DNA from 2 places in the Planococcus chinensis genome. Region 1 is predicted to be linked to the other one. Evidence: a T-box and tRNA genes for the amino acid it is inferred to sense, from the RefSeq annotation. Region 1 holds a T-box; the other holds one or more tRNA genes.
The links. A T-box is a leader RNA that pairs with one kind of tRNA and senses whether it is charged. The one in region 1 lies ahead of ACFSDB_RS13605 (valine--tRNA ligase), so its partner is inferred to be a tRNA-Val.
Positions count from the first base shown of each region.

Region 2: it has a tRNA-Val gene. The T-box ahead of ACFSDB_RS13605 (valine--tRNA ligase) is inferred to sense a tRNA for this amino acid. The anticodon was not compared.

Region 1 is NZ_JBHUFW010000011.1:205,665-213,116, forward strand. Features, by position in the region: gene ACFSDB_RS13600 (AbrB family transcriptional regulator) at 662-1,711, shown strand; T-box leader at 1,734-1,954, shown strand; gene ACFSDB_RS13605 (valine--tRNA ligase) at 2,024-4,654, shown strand; gene ACFSDB_RS13610 (TetR/AcrR family transcriptional regulator) at 5,163-5,771, shown strand; gene ACFSDB_RS13615 (DMT family transporter) at 5,768-6,109, shown strand; gene ACFSDB_RS13620 (DMT family transporter) at 6,111-6,425, shown strand; gene ACFSDB_RS13625 (NAD(P)-dependent alcohol dehydrogenase) at 6,472-7,452, opposite strand, start outside.
Region 2 is NZ_JBHUFW010000004.1:545,544-552,995, reverse strand. Features, by position in the region: gene ACFSDB_RS05045 (Gfo/Idh/MocA family protein) at 1-335, opposite strand, end outside; gene ACFSDB_RS05040 (hypothetical protein) at 459-602, shown strand; gene ACFSDB_RS05035 (DNA-3-methyladenine glycosylase family protein) at 698-1,534, opposite strand; gene ACFSDB_RS05030 (thermonuclease family protein) at 1,633-2,340, shown strand; gene ACFSDB_RS05025 (2'-5' RNA ligase family protein) at 2,356-2,877, shown strand; tRNA gene ACFSDB_RS05020 (tRNA-Val) at 2,930-3,002, shown strand; gene ACFSDB_RS05015 (hypothetical protein) at 3,092-3,787, opposite strand; gene ACFSDB_RS05010 (TRAP transporter permease) at 4,089-6,122, opposite strand; gene ACFSDB_RS05005 (DUF1850 domain-containing protein) at 6,112-6,636, opposite strand; gene ACFSDB_RS05000 (TAXI family TRAP transporter solute-binding subunit) at 6,711-7,452, opposite strand, start outside.

The DNA of each region.
Region 1 (7,452 bases):
TGATTGCCCGGCCGCTTTCCTAGCGGCCGGGTTTTTATGTGCTTGAACAGACTACGGCTTTTTGCGAATAAAACCGGCTTGCTGCAAATAAAGTATTGGATTCTGCAAGTAAATAAAGGATTTTGCAAGTAAAGTGATGATTGCTGCAAGTAAATCTCATTTAGTGCAAGTAAAGTACCCGTTTCCGCAAGTAAATTAGGTTTTCTGCAAGAAAATCGGATTTGCCGCAAGTAAAGTGGCACTTTCGCTTTTCGCCGGGGGCGAAAAGCCGGCATTCGGGTTTTGGGGGAGGGATGAATAAACTTCGCAGGACGATCATAGAAGTCTTTGAAACGATGAAAGAGCTTATAAGAAGTGATGAAAGAAACGTCTGCTTGGATCGACTCTAAACAACGAATAAGTTCGTCCACAAACCTTCCAAAAAACTAGAAACATCGATAGAAAACCTCAAAACGCCGGTAGAAACCTTAGAAACACCGATAGAACTCCAAGAAACGCCGATAGAACCCGTCAAAACCGCCGATAGAAAAAATATCTGCCTCGTACCAAACCCGCAACCCATTTCCCCCAAAGAATTTGCATCCTACAGAAGATTTCACTTCCATTTTCCTGTACGATAGAAAGAGAAAGAATTTCGGAAGGCGAAGGGCAGGGAGAGCGGATGTACATATTCTTACGGACATTGATCATAGCGGTGCTGGCAGGCTGGCTGTTCGAAGTGGTCGGCATGTTCTTGCCGTGGCTGCTCGGCCCAATGCTGGCGCTGCTCCTCGTGAGCCAGTTCACCAAAATGGAACTTTACTGGCCGAAGATCCTGCGCACGGCAGGACTTGTCATGCTCGGCGTGCAGATCGGCTCGTCGTTCACGCGCGATGCGGTGTTCCTGATGTGGTTCGATTTGCCGTATATGGCGTTCATGACGGTGTCGGTCGTCGGCTTGTCGATCATGCTCGGCCTGCTGTTCATGAAAATGGTCGATGAATCACTGGCGACAAGCCTCCTCGGGTCGATTCCGGGCGGGCTCGCACAAATGGTCGTCATCGCGGAAGACGTGAAGTCCGCGAACATCACGGTCGTCACGATGATGCAGACGATCCGCATCTTCATGGTCGTGACGATCGTGCCGTTCTTCACCGTGTTCCTCACCGGCCGGGAAGAAGGGGAGCTCGGCGAGCGCGTCTTCACCTTTGCGCCGCTCGCATTCCTTGCAGCTGTCGCTGTCGGGCTCACGCTATACATAGCCATGAAGCGAATCGGCTTCCCGGCCGCAGAACTGCTCGCGCCGATCCTGACGATGGCGATCGTCCAGACAGTGACGGGCGACCTTCTCGTCGACATGCCGTACTGGTTGATCGCGCTCGCACAGGTGTGCATCGGCGCCGGGCTCGGCCTGCAGATGGAGCATATCGGCGACAAATTGACGTTCCGCTTGGGCGCGGCGATCGTCCTGAACAATGCGCTGCTGATCAGCTTCACGGCATTTATTGCCTATATCCTCGCGAAACTATTGCCGGACTATATCTTCCTTGATTTCTTCCTGAGCGCAGCGCCAGGCGGCATCGCGGAAATGGCGATCACGGCGCTCGCGACCGGCGGCGACGTCGCGCTGATCACGAGCTTCCAATTGTTCCGGCTGTTTTTCATTCTGCTGATCGCCTCGCCGATTGTCACATTGATCGTGAAAAAACTTGACGCTAAAAGCCGAATCTGAGTACAATGGGTGTAATTAGATAATCAATGCGTTGATGAGGATAGTAGAATGTACGCCGATTTCAGAGAGGGAACCGTTTGGTGGGAGGTTCCTATGGCCAGCATTTGAATGTCACCTCGGAGCAGTCCCCGTGAAATTCGAGTAGCGGGGACCGGATGATATCCGTTATCGAGCTTGAGCGCCAGACCCGTTTTTTCGGTCTGGTATAAAGGTGGTACCGCGAACAACTCCTTCGTCCTTTACAGACGAAGGGGTTTTTTTGTTTTCCGGCAAAACCGCTCAGGCGAATAAAACCCATAAGGAGGAATTGCAATGACTGAAATGCCGACGAAGTACGATCCGCAGTCCATTGAAAAAGGACGCTATGAATGGTGGATCAACAACAAATTTTTTGAAGCGAAACCCGAAAGCGGCAAGACCCCGTACACCATCGTGATTCCGCCGCCGAACGTAACCGGCAAACTTCACCTTGGCCACGCTTGGGACACGACATTGCAGGACATCCTGACGCGCATGAAGCGCATGCAGGGCTTTGACGCCCTATGGCTGCCGGGCATGGACCACGCCGGCATCGCGACGCAGGCGAAAGTGGAAGGGAAATTGCGCGAAGAAGGCAAGTCCCGCTACGACCTCGGCCGCGAGAAATTCCTGGAAGAGTCGTGGAAATGGAAAGATGAATACGCTGGACACATCCGCGAGCAATGGTCGAAGCTGGGCCTTGGCCTTGATTACTCACGCGAGCGCTTTACGTTAGATGAAGGCTTGTCGGAAGCGGTTAAGGAAGTATTCGTAAAACTTTACGAAAAGAAACTCATCTACCGCGGGAAATACATCATCAACTGGGATCCGGCGACGAAGACCGCGATTTCCGATATTGAAGTTATCTACAAAGATGTGCAAGGCGGCTTCTACCACATGCGCTATCCGCTCGCAGACGGCTCGGGCCATATCGAAGTTGCGACGACGCGTCCGGAGACGATGCTCGGCGATACGGCCGTAGCGGTTCATCCGAAAGATGAGCGCTACCAGCACTTGATCGGCAAGAAAGTCATCCTGCCGATCGTCGGCCGTGAAATCGAGATCGTTGCTGACGATTACGTCGACATGGAATTCGGAAGCGGCGCCGTGAAAATCACGCCGGCACACGACCCGAACGATTTCGAGATCGGCAACCGCCATAACCTCGAGCGCGTGCTCGTCATGCACGAAGACGGTTCGATGAACGAGAACGCCGGCAAATACGAAGGCATGGACCGCTTCGAATGCCGCAAAGCGATCGTCAAAGATTTGCAGGACATGGATGTTTTATTCAAAATCGAAGAGCATATGCATTCCGTAGGCCATTCCGAGCGCAGTGGCGCCGTTGTCGAGCCGTACCTGTCCACACAATGGTTCGTTGACATGAAGCCGCTCGCACAAAAAGCGATCGACCTGCAGCACGGCGAAGAAGGCGTTAACTTTGTGCCGGAACGCTTCGAGAAGACTTACCTGCAGTGGATGGAAAACATTCGCGACTGGTGCATCTCGCGCCAATTGTGGTGGGGCCATCAAATTCCGGCTTGGTACCATAACGAAACCGGTGAAATCTACGTAGGCATGGACGCGCCGGCAGACGCCGAAAACTGGACGCAGGACGAAGACGTGCTTGATACGTGGTTCTCATCCGCGCTATGGCCGTTCTCGACGCTCGGCTGGCCGGCTGACAGTGATGAATTGAAGCGCTATTACCCGACAGATGCGCTTGTAACAGGCTACGACATCATTTACTTCTGGGTTTCGCGCATGATTTTCCAGGCGCTTGAATTCACGGAAGAAAAGCCGTTCAAAGACGTATTGATCCACGGGCTTGTCCGCGACGCAGAAGGGCGCAAGATGTCGAAATCGCTCGGCAATGGCGTTGACCCGATGGACGTTATCGCGGAATACGGAGCGGATTCGCTGCGCTACTTCCTGGCAACGGCATCAAGCCCAGGGCAGGACCTCCGCTTCTCCATGGAGAAAGTTGAGAGCATCTGGAACTTTGCCAATAAAATCTGGAACGCTTCCCGCTTTGCATTGATGAATATGGAAGGCATGACTTATGAAGAGATCGACCTTTCCGGCAAACGCTCGGTTGCGGATTCATGGATCCTGACCCGTTTGAATGAAACCATCGAGCAAGTGACTTCATTAGCAGAACGCTACGAATTCGGCGAAGTGGGCCGCACGCTCTATAACTTCATCTGGGATGATTTCTGCGACTGGTACATCGAGATGGCGAAGCTGCCATTGTACGGCGAAGACGAAGACGCGAAGAAAATGACGCGTTCGGTTCTGGCGTATGTACTCGACAACACGATGCGCCTCTTGCATCCGTTCATGCCGTTCATCACAGAAGAGATCTGGCAGAACTTGCCGCACGAAGGCGAATCGATTACGGTTGCTGCTTGGCCGACAGTCGACGAGTCGTTGACCGACCAAAGCCAGTCATCAAGCATGAAGCTGTTGATGGACATCATCACAGCTGTCCGCACGATCCGCGCAGAAGTACAGTCGCCGATGAGCAAGAAAGTGCCATTGACGATTTCTGCGAAAGACGCAAACATCCACGCTGTGCTTGAAGCGAACGCCGCCTATATCGAACGTTTCTGCAACCCGGAAACATTGACGATCGGCGAAAACATCGCTGCACCGGAAAAATCGATGTCCGCTGTCGTATCGGGCGCCGAACTGTTCATGCCGCTTGAAGGTCTGCTCGACATCGATGCAGAACTTGCACGTTTGAACAAAGAACTCGAGAAATGGGCGAAAGAAGTGAAACTCGTCCAAGGCAAACTGTCGAACGAACGCTTTGTTTCCAAAGCGCCGGACGCGGTAGTAGCCGAAGAACGCAAAAAAGAAGCCGACTACCTCGAGAAGCACGCGACGGTAGAAAAGCGCATCGAAGAATTGAAGAACCTGTAGTAGAAAGAGGCGACCAAACCCCGCGCGGGTCTGGTCGCCTTTTTTTTGCGTGGAAGAGCTGAATGCCGGCTTTTCGCCGGGCGAAAAGCGAAAAAGAAGTAGGGCGGGAGGGTTCTACCGGCGTTTTGAGGTTTTCTATCGGTGTTGTTCTTTTCGGATTGTAATGGACAAGCTTCTATCATCGTTCCGCGGAGGTTATTCAACGTTCCTCTTCTCCAAAGACAAACCCAAAACCCGAATTCCTGCTTTTCGCCCCGGCGAAAAGCGAAAGGGAGGAAGGGCAGGAGGGTTCTACCGGCGTTAAAAGTTTTTTCTATCGATGGTTTGCGTGGGTCCTATCGATGTTTCAACTGTTTCTACCGGCGTTTCCTAGCTTTCTATCTATGTTTCTCGACCTCATATCTGTGTTTCATGAATTGACCGCAAACCCCAATCTCAATCCTCTTCAATTGACTCCCGCAAAACCATTTGTTATAGTTACCTGACGAACGTTCGGAAGGGTGAAGTTATGACACTGGATCAGTTAAAACTAGCAGCATTGAACCGCTTTGCGGAACACGGCTTTGATGGCACATCGATGGCGCATATCGCAGACGACGTCGGCATCAAAAAGCAGTCCATCTATACCCATTTCAAAGGGAAGGACCAAATGTTCCTGCAGGTCTTTAGCGACGTGGTCGAGAGCGAGATCGAATCGGTCACCGCGTTTATTGAACAAAACAAAGCACGTCCCATCCAGGAGTTCCTGTATGACTTCCTTCTGTACCATAGGGAGCGGAATGATCAAAATGCCGCGACGAAGTTCTGGCTACGCATCTCGTTTTTCCCGCCGGCGCATCTGTACGATGAAGTGATGGGGAAGGTCTATGCCTATCTGGACAAGCTTGAGGAACTGCTCGAACCGCTCATGGAAGCGGCGCAAAAGGAAGGCGAATTGAGCAAGGGAATCGATGCCAAAGAAGCAACGGCGGCTTTCCTCGGCGTCTTGGATGGTGTATTTGTGGAAATGCTTTACGGCGGACCCGACCGGACGCAGCGGCGGCTTGAAGCGTCTTGGCATTTCTACTGGCGCGGAATCGCCAAAGATAGAAAAGAGTTGCGGAGGAATCAAACATGAACAAACATTGGATGCTTGTCATCATAGCAGGCATTATTGAAATACTTTGGGCGATCGGGCTGAAATACGCATCGAGCTGGCTTGCGTGGCTTGCCGTCGCGGCGCTGATCTTTGTTTCATTCGTCGTGCTCTTGAAAGCGCTGGAGAAAGTTCCGGTCGCGACTGCCTATGCGGTGTTCACCGGCATCGGGACTGCCGGGACCGTCATTGTGGAAATGATCGTATTCGGGGAACCGTTCAGCTGGCCGAAAATGTTCTTCATCAGCATGCTGCTGGCCGGCGTCATCGGCTTGAAGCTAGTCACGGCAGATCCCGACAAGAAAGAAGAGGTAATGTGATATGGCTTGGGTCTATCTGATATTGGCCGGCGGGTTTGAAGTGCTGGGGGTCATCGGCATGAACCGTTCCGTCAAATACAAAACAATCAGTTCCTACGTGGTCCTTGTCAGTGGCTTTGCGGTGAGTTTCAGCTTGCTGGGGCTCGCGATGGAAACCTTGCCGATGGGCATGTCGTACGCCGTCTGGACCGGAATCGGCACGGTCGGCGGGACGCTCGTCGGCATGTTCATGTACGGCGAATCAAAAGACTGGAAGCGGATCTTATTTATCGCCATGATCCTCGCCTCCGTCGTCGGCTTGAAACTGACTTCGTAATCAAACACAAAAGCGCTCCCGAAACCCTCGGGAGCGCTTTTTCCGTTTAGCCGATCTTGACGATCGGTTTGATGGTGGAGCCGTTTTTCGAATCCTCGAAGGCATCGTTAATCGCTTCGAAGTCGTACACTTTCACCAGCTTGTCGAACGGGAACAGGCCGCGCTTGTAATAAGCCACGAGCTGGGGGATGAACACTTGCGGGACCGAGTCGCCTTCGATGACGCCCATCACCGTTTTGCCTTCAGCCATGATGTCGTTATGGACATCGAACGTGATCTCCGGCGTCACGCCGACAATCGCACACGACCCGAGCGGACGCAGCGCATGGATGGCCTGCTTCACAACGGGCGGGACGCCCGTCGTCTCCACCGCATAATGGGTGCCGCCGTTCGAGATCTTTTTGATTTCCTCGACGACGTCGACGTTCTTGCCATTCAAGGTATGCGTCGCCCCGAGCTCTTTCGCAAGCTCCAGGCGGTTGTCGTGGATGTCGACCGCGATGATATTGAGGCAGCCCGCAATCTTTGCCGCCATGACCGCTCTCAGACCGACTGCGCCGCTGCCGTAAATGGCAATCGAAGACCCGAATTCCGGTTTGAAGCGGTTGAGCACCGTCCCGGCGCCGGTCTGGATGCCGCAGCCCAGTGGGCCAAGGAGCGCCAAGTCCACTTCGCGGTCGACTTTGACGACGTTGCGTTCGTTGGTCACCGCAAATGTCCCGAACGAAGACTGGCCGAAGAACGTCGAGACATTCTGCCCGTCCTGGTGGATGCGGTGGGTGCCGTCCTGCATCTTGCCGCCGAAATTCAAGTCGTTGAAGTTCAAACAGACGGTCGGATGGCCCGTCAGGCAGTTTTCGCAATGCCCGCAATAAGCGAACGACAGCACGACGTGGTCGCCCGACTCGATCGTCGTCACCGCCGAGCCGACTTTCTGCACGATGCCGGACCCTTCATGGCCAAGCACCGCCGGGAACGGCGACAAGCCCAAATCCCGTGCAACCGCGTCCGTATGGCAGACGCCCGA
Region 2 (7,452 bases), on a different contig from region 1:
CGGTTTTCTTGTGCAGCCACCACCATCTTCTCCCCGTCTGCCGCATCATGCGCCAAAGGCTTTTCACTGAGGATATGGATGCCGGCGCTCGCAGCCAGATTTGCGACTTCCGCGTGGAAAGCGGGCGGCGTGCCGATATAAAGCCAGTCAATGCCTGCGTGCAGCACTTCATCAAGCGACCTTGCCACGGGCACCCCATACTCCGACGCCAGGAATTCCAGGCGCTCCGGCTGTTCATCATAAACCGCTTTGATGACGGCTTTTCCTTCTTGCTGGATTTGGTTGATGATCCGTTCCCCGACGATGCCGGCTCCGATAATGCCAATCGATATCACAAAGCATTCCTCTTTTCTGAAAGGCCCAAAGGCTTATTTTTGGTTTCTCTGTTTATTAGTGTAACCTTTCGGGGTATAGAATAGTCAAACAATTAGAACAGCAAAATTTGAGGAGGAATTACAATGCAAAAAGAAGCGAATTGGTGGGAACCTATTTTTTCCGGTGAACTGGAAGTTGGATTGAACAAAGAACGAATGGAAGACCTGGAACAGGAATCGTTCCTTTATTACGGATCTGCACCTGCTGAAATGGAGACTCACGCCTAATTGAACGCCTATAATGCCGCAACCCGACGCAGAAGTACATAAAAACGCCTTTCCAGTCATCCGACCATAGGAAAGGCGTTTTGTTGTGGAATTTTTTATTCAATGCTGCGCCATAGGTAGAGCGCGGCATATGACAAATACGGCGACCAATCCGGCAGATGCCGCATGATTTCTTCAGCTTTCGGCTTTTCCTGCAGCTGCCACTGGATCTTCAATGCATTTTGCAGGCCGATATCCGCAATCGGAAACAGATTCGGCCGGCCCAGGCCGAACAGCAAAAAACTCTGGGCAGTCCATGGGCCGACTCCCCGGTAGGATACCAGTTCTGCCGCGACCTCCTCATCGGCTTTTGATTCCATTCTGTCAAGATCGAGCTTCCCCGATGCGATCGCTTCCGACAAGCCGATAACGTACTCGGCTTTCCGCGTACTGAACTGCATCTCCCGTAAATCCTCCGGCCGGAGCCTGGCGATGGTTTCCGGTGCCGGATAAAACCAAACGCCGTCGTTTTCATGGCCGAATGTCCGGACAAACCGGCTTGTCAGCGTGTGGGCGAACGACAAGTTCAATTGCTGGTGGATAATGCTTTTCATCAGGGATCCATAAAGCGAAAATTCCCGGACGATCGGAGTGCCTTGGTGTTCGCTGAACAGTGCCGACAGGTTCGTATTGGCGAAATGCGCGTTGACCGCATCCAAAGAAGAGCCGAAATGGAAAATGTCCTTGATCCTGTCCAACTGCCCTTCTTCCAAGTTTTCCAGTTCGAAAACCGGCCGTCTGGAACTTCCTGCCGCCTTCACTACTACGACGTTCCCTGAAGCCATCGGCACTCGGATGCTTTTATCGGAAAGCGATACCGCATGCAGCGGATCCAGCGACAACCGCTCAAGCACCCTGTCAAAATCATAATGGAAAGGCAATGTAATCTGCATGGCGCTCCCTCCTTTTCCTCCACCGTAGCCCAATCGGATCCGGTTTGCAAGGGCTGCACCGACCAAATATAATAGAACTAACGAAAGCAGGGATGTTCATGAAAAAGATTATCGGTTTGGTTGCTTCGATGCTTTTAGCAGGCTGCAGCGCCTTCGATCCGACCGGTACAGGCGGCACACAGGACCAGGTTCCGGTCGAAGTGGTTTCTGTCATTGACGGCGATACCATCAAAATCGAGTACGACGGGAAAGAAGAAACGGTCCGTTATCTGTTGATCGACACACCGGAAACCAACCATCCCCGGCTTGGCGAACAGCCTCTTGGGCCGGAAGCGACCGCTGAAAACAAGCGGATCATTGAGTCCGGCGATGTCACCATTGAGTTTGATGTCGGCGGCCGGTTTGATGATTACGGCCGGATGCTCGCTTATATTTATGTCGACGGCGAAAGCGTACAGGAACAGCTGCTCGAATCGGGTTATGCCCGTGTCGCCTATGTGTTCCCTCCGAATACCCGCTACGTCGATGAGTTCGAGGAAGCGGAGCAGATTGCCAAAGAAGCCGGAATCGGCATTTGGGAGTACAGCAGTTATCCAACCGAACGCGGTTTTAATGAAGATGCATATGGCAATACCAGCCAACAGCCAGAAGCCGGCGACTGCCGGATCAAAGGAAATATAAACCGGAGCGGCGATAAGATCTACCACATGCCGGGCGAAGGCTCATACGACAATACCAACCCGGAGCAATGGTTCTGTTCCGAGCAGGAAGCCCGCGAAGCCGGCTTCCGGAGCACTGGCAATTGAGGAAAGGAGAAACCCATGCAATTACTCGTATTGAGGCTCGATTACCGAGCGTCCAATCAAATCGAATACCTGCAGCAGCAAGGGCAGATGGCTGCTCTTCAGACAGTAAAAGCTTTGCCGCCCCATATTTCGCTTCAGTCTTTCGAAGGAGCCAACCCGCTGGACTTAAAAGCGGCCGTCGCCCAATTGGCGGAAGGAGCCAAAGCGATTCCGTTGACGTTCGGCTCACTCGGTTTTTTCAAACAAAAAGGAACGTTCTACGCTTCGCCTACTGTAACCCCTGCACTGTCCGTCCTCCATCAGACAATCAATCTGGCTACACGCGATTTCTTCGGGCAGCAAGCTTATTACCAGCCTGGCAGCTGGGTTCCCCATGGCACCATTGTAAATAACATTGCCGCACCTTTCTGGGGGCCGATGTTTGCCCGGCTGTCGATGGAATTCGAACCATTTGCCGGGAAAGCGATTGCCTTGGAATGCTGGTCGATCGTCAATGGAAAAACAGCAACCGATTGGAGTATATTTTTAGCAGAATAAGTGTTGACTTTTGCCGTAGGCGCGATATAATTATATTTGTCCTGGTAATTGAGATTCCTTAGCTCAGCTGGGAGAGCGCTACCTTGACAGGGTAGAGGTCGCTGGTTCGAGCCCAGTAGGAATCATAAAATCTTCATGAACGTTGGGTTCAGAAGTACAAGAAGTCCGAAAGCATATGCTTTCGGACCTCTTTTTTTATTGCTGTTTTTTATCGTTATGAGATCTTCTTCAATCTTTCAAGCAATGGCATTCCGATGGATTCAACAAAGTTTTCGTCCGCCTTGCCTAACTCTTCCCCATGCATCGCGCCTGATGTTATTGACCAAACTTCGAGGATGGCATTTTGCATATTCGGTTCGAATACACCTTGTTGCCCCAAACTTCGCACTAGCTTTTGGACCGGTATCTGATTGGGGTCACTTATATAGTCTACCGCGATCCGCCGGATTTCCTTTTCCAGCAAATATCGGACGGCAAAGAAATTTACGACCGTTTTTTCAGCCAAGATAAACTCTTGGATTGCACTTTCTTCGGGTTGGGCCGCCGATTCAAAACGGTTCCCGTCTGGTACCTCTAAGCTTCTCTTGAGCTGCGCTCTTTGCTCCTCCGTCAGTTGTGGATCTGCGTTGAAGTAGACGACATTGCTGTTGGTATTGCTGATTACCAAAGACTTAAGGTCATTGACACTTTCTTCTACTGACTCGATTTCCCGCTTGAGCGAAAAACCGAACATGCTCATTTCCGAATAAAGGGGCAGGAAAACCAGGATGAACAATAAAATCAGGATGATGTAATCGAACAAGATCAAAGTGTTTGAAGTGAAGTGATCGAATCTGGCGATAAGGATGATTCCGAATCCAACTAGAAGCATGATCCACCAGCCAATAATGAATTTATTCGTAAATTTCATATGTCCCCCTTCCTGAAACCGTTTTGCTGAAGCATCCCCTAAATTTTATAAAGCTTGCCTTATTAGATTCTTCAAAGCGCTGCACCAATCCTGCAAATGCATCAGCCGTCTGGCTTCTCCTCCTAAAAATCCATTTCCAATTATCCTGATTTTAAGGATCACAGGGTGCCATGGTGTATTGTGGCCCTCCCCGCCCTTCCAATTTGAATGCCGCTCCACCAATCCCATTCTTTCATTTTGCTTGAAAAGAAATAGGAAAAGCCCTGACCGGCTGCAATTTGCAGCCGGTCAGGGCTTTTGGTTATGCTTCTGAAGTTTTCGGCTCTTTCTTATCGCGTGCCATCCACTGGATCGCAAACAAGATGATGAATGCGATGGCTCCGATTGTATCGGAAAGGCCTTCTGGATAGATAAGCGCAAGACCTGTTGCCAGGGCCAGAATCCGCTCGATCCAATTCAGTTTGCGGTACCAGAATCCGATCAGCCCCGCTCCGATGACTACCATGCCGCTAAGCGCCGTAATCAGCACCCAGATCAGTTCCGGCATTGTTGTATCGATCATCAAGAGAGACGGCGACAAGACGAACATATACGGTATGATGAACGCTGCTGCTGCCAGCTTCGCTGCGATAAAACCGGTTTTGATCGGCTCTCCGCCGGAAATCCCGGAAGCTGCAAATGCGGCAAGCGCCACTGGCGGTGTGATATCGGCGATGATGCCGAAATAGAATACGAACAAGTGTGCAGACAAGGCAACCACGAGCGGTACTGCTGCTCCAAGCGGTTCATCGATCATAAGCAATGTGATGATTGCCGGCGCTGCAATAGTCGACGTGATGACGTAGTTGGCGGTTGTCGGCGAACCCATGCCGAGCACGATGGCTGCGAGCATGGTGAAGAACAGCGTCAAGAGGATATTCCCGCCGGAAGCGGATACCAGGCCGTTCGCCAAACTTAAGCCGAGTCCGGTTTTGACCACCACTCCGACGATGATCCCTGCTGCAGCGGTTGCCGCTGCTACAGCCAATGCCGTTCTGGCGCCGTCCACCAACGCATGGATCATGTCTTTGAAATTCATCCGTGTTTCTTTGTTGAATGAGCTGACAAGAACCGTCAGGACGATTCCGTACAATGCTGCGTGCATAGTCGGAATCCCGACCAACAGGAAGACGATGATGGCGACAATCGGAAGCAGCAAGTAGATTTTCTTCAAGACTTCTTTGCGGTCAGGAAGTTCTTCCTTCGAGAGCCCTTTCAGGCCGATGCGTTTTGCCTCGAAATGCGTCATGATCCAAACGCCGGTAAAGTAGAGAAGTGCCGGGATTGCCGCTGCTTTGGCAATTTCCCAATACGTTACGCCCCCGATGAATTCTACCATCAGGAAGGCGGCAGCCCCCATGATTGGCGGCATCAATTGCCCGCCGGTGGAAGCTGCTGCTTCTACCCCGCCGGCAAATTCCTTTTTATAGCCCAGCTTTTTCATCATCGGGATCGTATAAGATCCAGACGTCACGACGTTTGCCACCGAACTCCCGGAAATCGTCCCTTGCAGGGCACTTGAGAAGATGGCTACTTTGGCCGGTCCGCCAATCAGGTGTCCGGCAAGCGATACGGCCAAATCATTGAAGTATTGGCCGACCCCGGTTTTCACCAGGAACGCACCAAACAGCAGGAAGACGAAGATGAACGTCGCGGAAACGCTGATTGGCGTCCCTAAAATCCCGTCTGTTGTATAGAACATCAGCTGGATGACCGATTCCAGGTCTTGCCCCCGATGCCGGAGGAATCCAGGAAAATAAGGGCCGAAGAACATATACGCCAGGAATACGGATGAAATGATCGTAATCGGCAGGCCGACTGCCCGTCGCGTCGCTTCAAGCACGAGGACGACGGCAAGTATTCCGACAATAAGGTCCATTTCTGTGACCCGTCCTAAGCGGAATACCAGGTCATTGTAGGCAATCGGCCAATACAACCCGACCCCGACCGAGAGCAGCGCCAATATAAAATCGTAGAACGGGACTTTTCGCCGGTCCCCTTTTCGCTTCATGGCAGGGAACAACAGGAAGATCAATGACAAAGCGAACCCTAAGTGGATGGAACGCTGGATGTAGGCCGTATACTGGCCAAAAATCGCCGTATACAATTGGAACAGCGAAAAAGCCAGCAATCCGAAGAAAACGATGTGTTTGACAATGCCACCCAAATCACGTGTATTGGATTCCGGATCGTATTTTTGCAGAATCTCTTTCTGCTTTTCTTCGGAGATAAAGCTGTCGTCTTCCGGCGGCAGCTTCATTTCTTCTCTTTCATCTGGCGGCAATTTATTGCTCATTAAGATTCACTCCTTCTAGTTGCTGAAAAAGGGACAGCCGCTGAACCCGGAACGTATAAGATTTCCCCCGTTCAAGCGTTTTCTTCAAGTCGAATTCGCTTCCGGCAGAAATCAGTGACAATCCCGCATCCACATCTCCGACAAACAAGCGGAAATCAGCAAGTTCCCTATCCATGTTTTTGATAAAGTATTTCCCGTCTTTTTCGACAAACGTCTCCCCTTCTCCTGCATTGGAAGGCATCCCGATATTAAAATCTTCGTACTGCAGTTCCAACAGTTTCAGCGTGCCGTCCGGCAGGGCCTTGTAGCTTTCCAGAACGTCGGAAAGATGGATGGAATGGGTATATTTGATCTGGAAAAACGGGCTTTCCATTCTTAAGTACGCCGCAATTTCATCATTGTCATTGTCGATAAAAACAAACGTTTTTTGAATCGGTGCAAAAACAAATGCGAAGAGAATGAGAATGAGGGCAATCAATAAAAGAAGAGAACGCTTCGCTGTCTTTGAATGCATCGTAGGTGTCCTCCATAGAAATAAATAACGACGATAAAGCTTGCGCTTTATCGTCTATTATTCCAACGCTTCTTTTAGTTTACTTCGTCAAAATACTTTTGTGCACCCGGGTGGATATCGATCCCGATGCCGTCAAGAGCTGTTTCAGACTTGATGAATTCAGCTTTGGCGTGTTGGATCTGATCCGTGTTTTCATAGATCGCTTTTGTAATATCATAGACCAACTCTTCAGACAGGTCATTTTGAACAACCAGCATCGCCAATACCGAAACCGTCGGCACGTCTTCAGTCAAGCCGTATGTCCCTGATGGCACTGTGTCGTTCGCGTAGTATGGATATTTCTCGATCAATTCAGCAGCTTTGTCTTCTGCCACAGGAACGATGACCACATCAGCCGTCGCGCTCAAGCTTTCAACAGCTCCAGTAGGCGTACCCGCTGTGATGAACGCTGCATCGATCTGTCCTGCCTGCAAGCTTTCCTGTGATTCGCCGAAGTCCAAGTTCTGCGCTTCGATGTCATCCATTGTCATGCCGTGGATTTCAAGAAGCTGTTCCGCATTGATATACGTACCAGATCCTGGTGCCCCGACTGAAATGCTCTTGCCGGCTAAGTCGTCGAACGTCTTGATTCCTGAACCTTCAGTTGTGACCAACTGGATTGTTTCAGGATAAAGTGCGCCGATTGCCGATACCGTATCGATTTTTTCCCCTTCAAACATGTTCGAACCTTCTGCAGCATAGAATGCTGTATCGGTTTGTACAAATGCGATCTGTGCTCCTCCGTCAGCAAGCGCTGTCATATTCGCAGCAGATGCC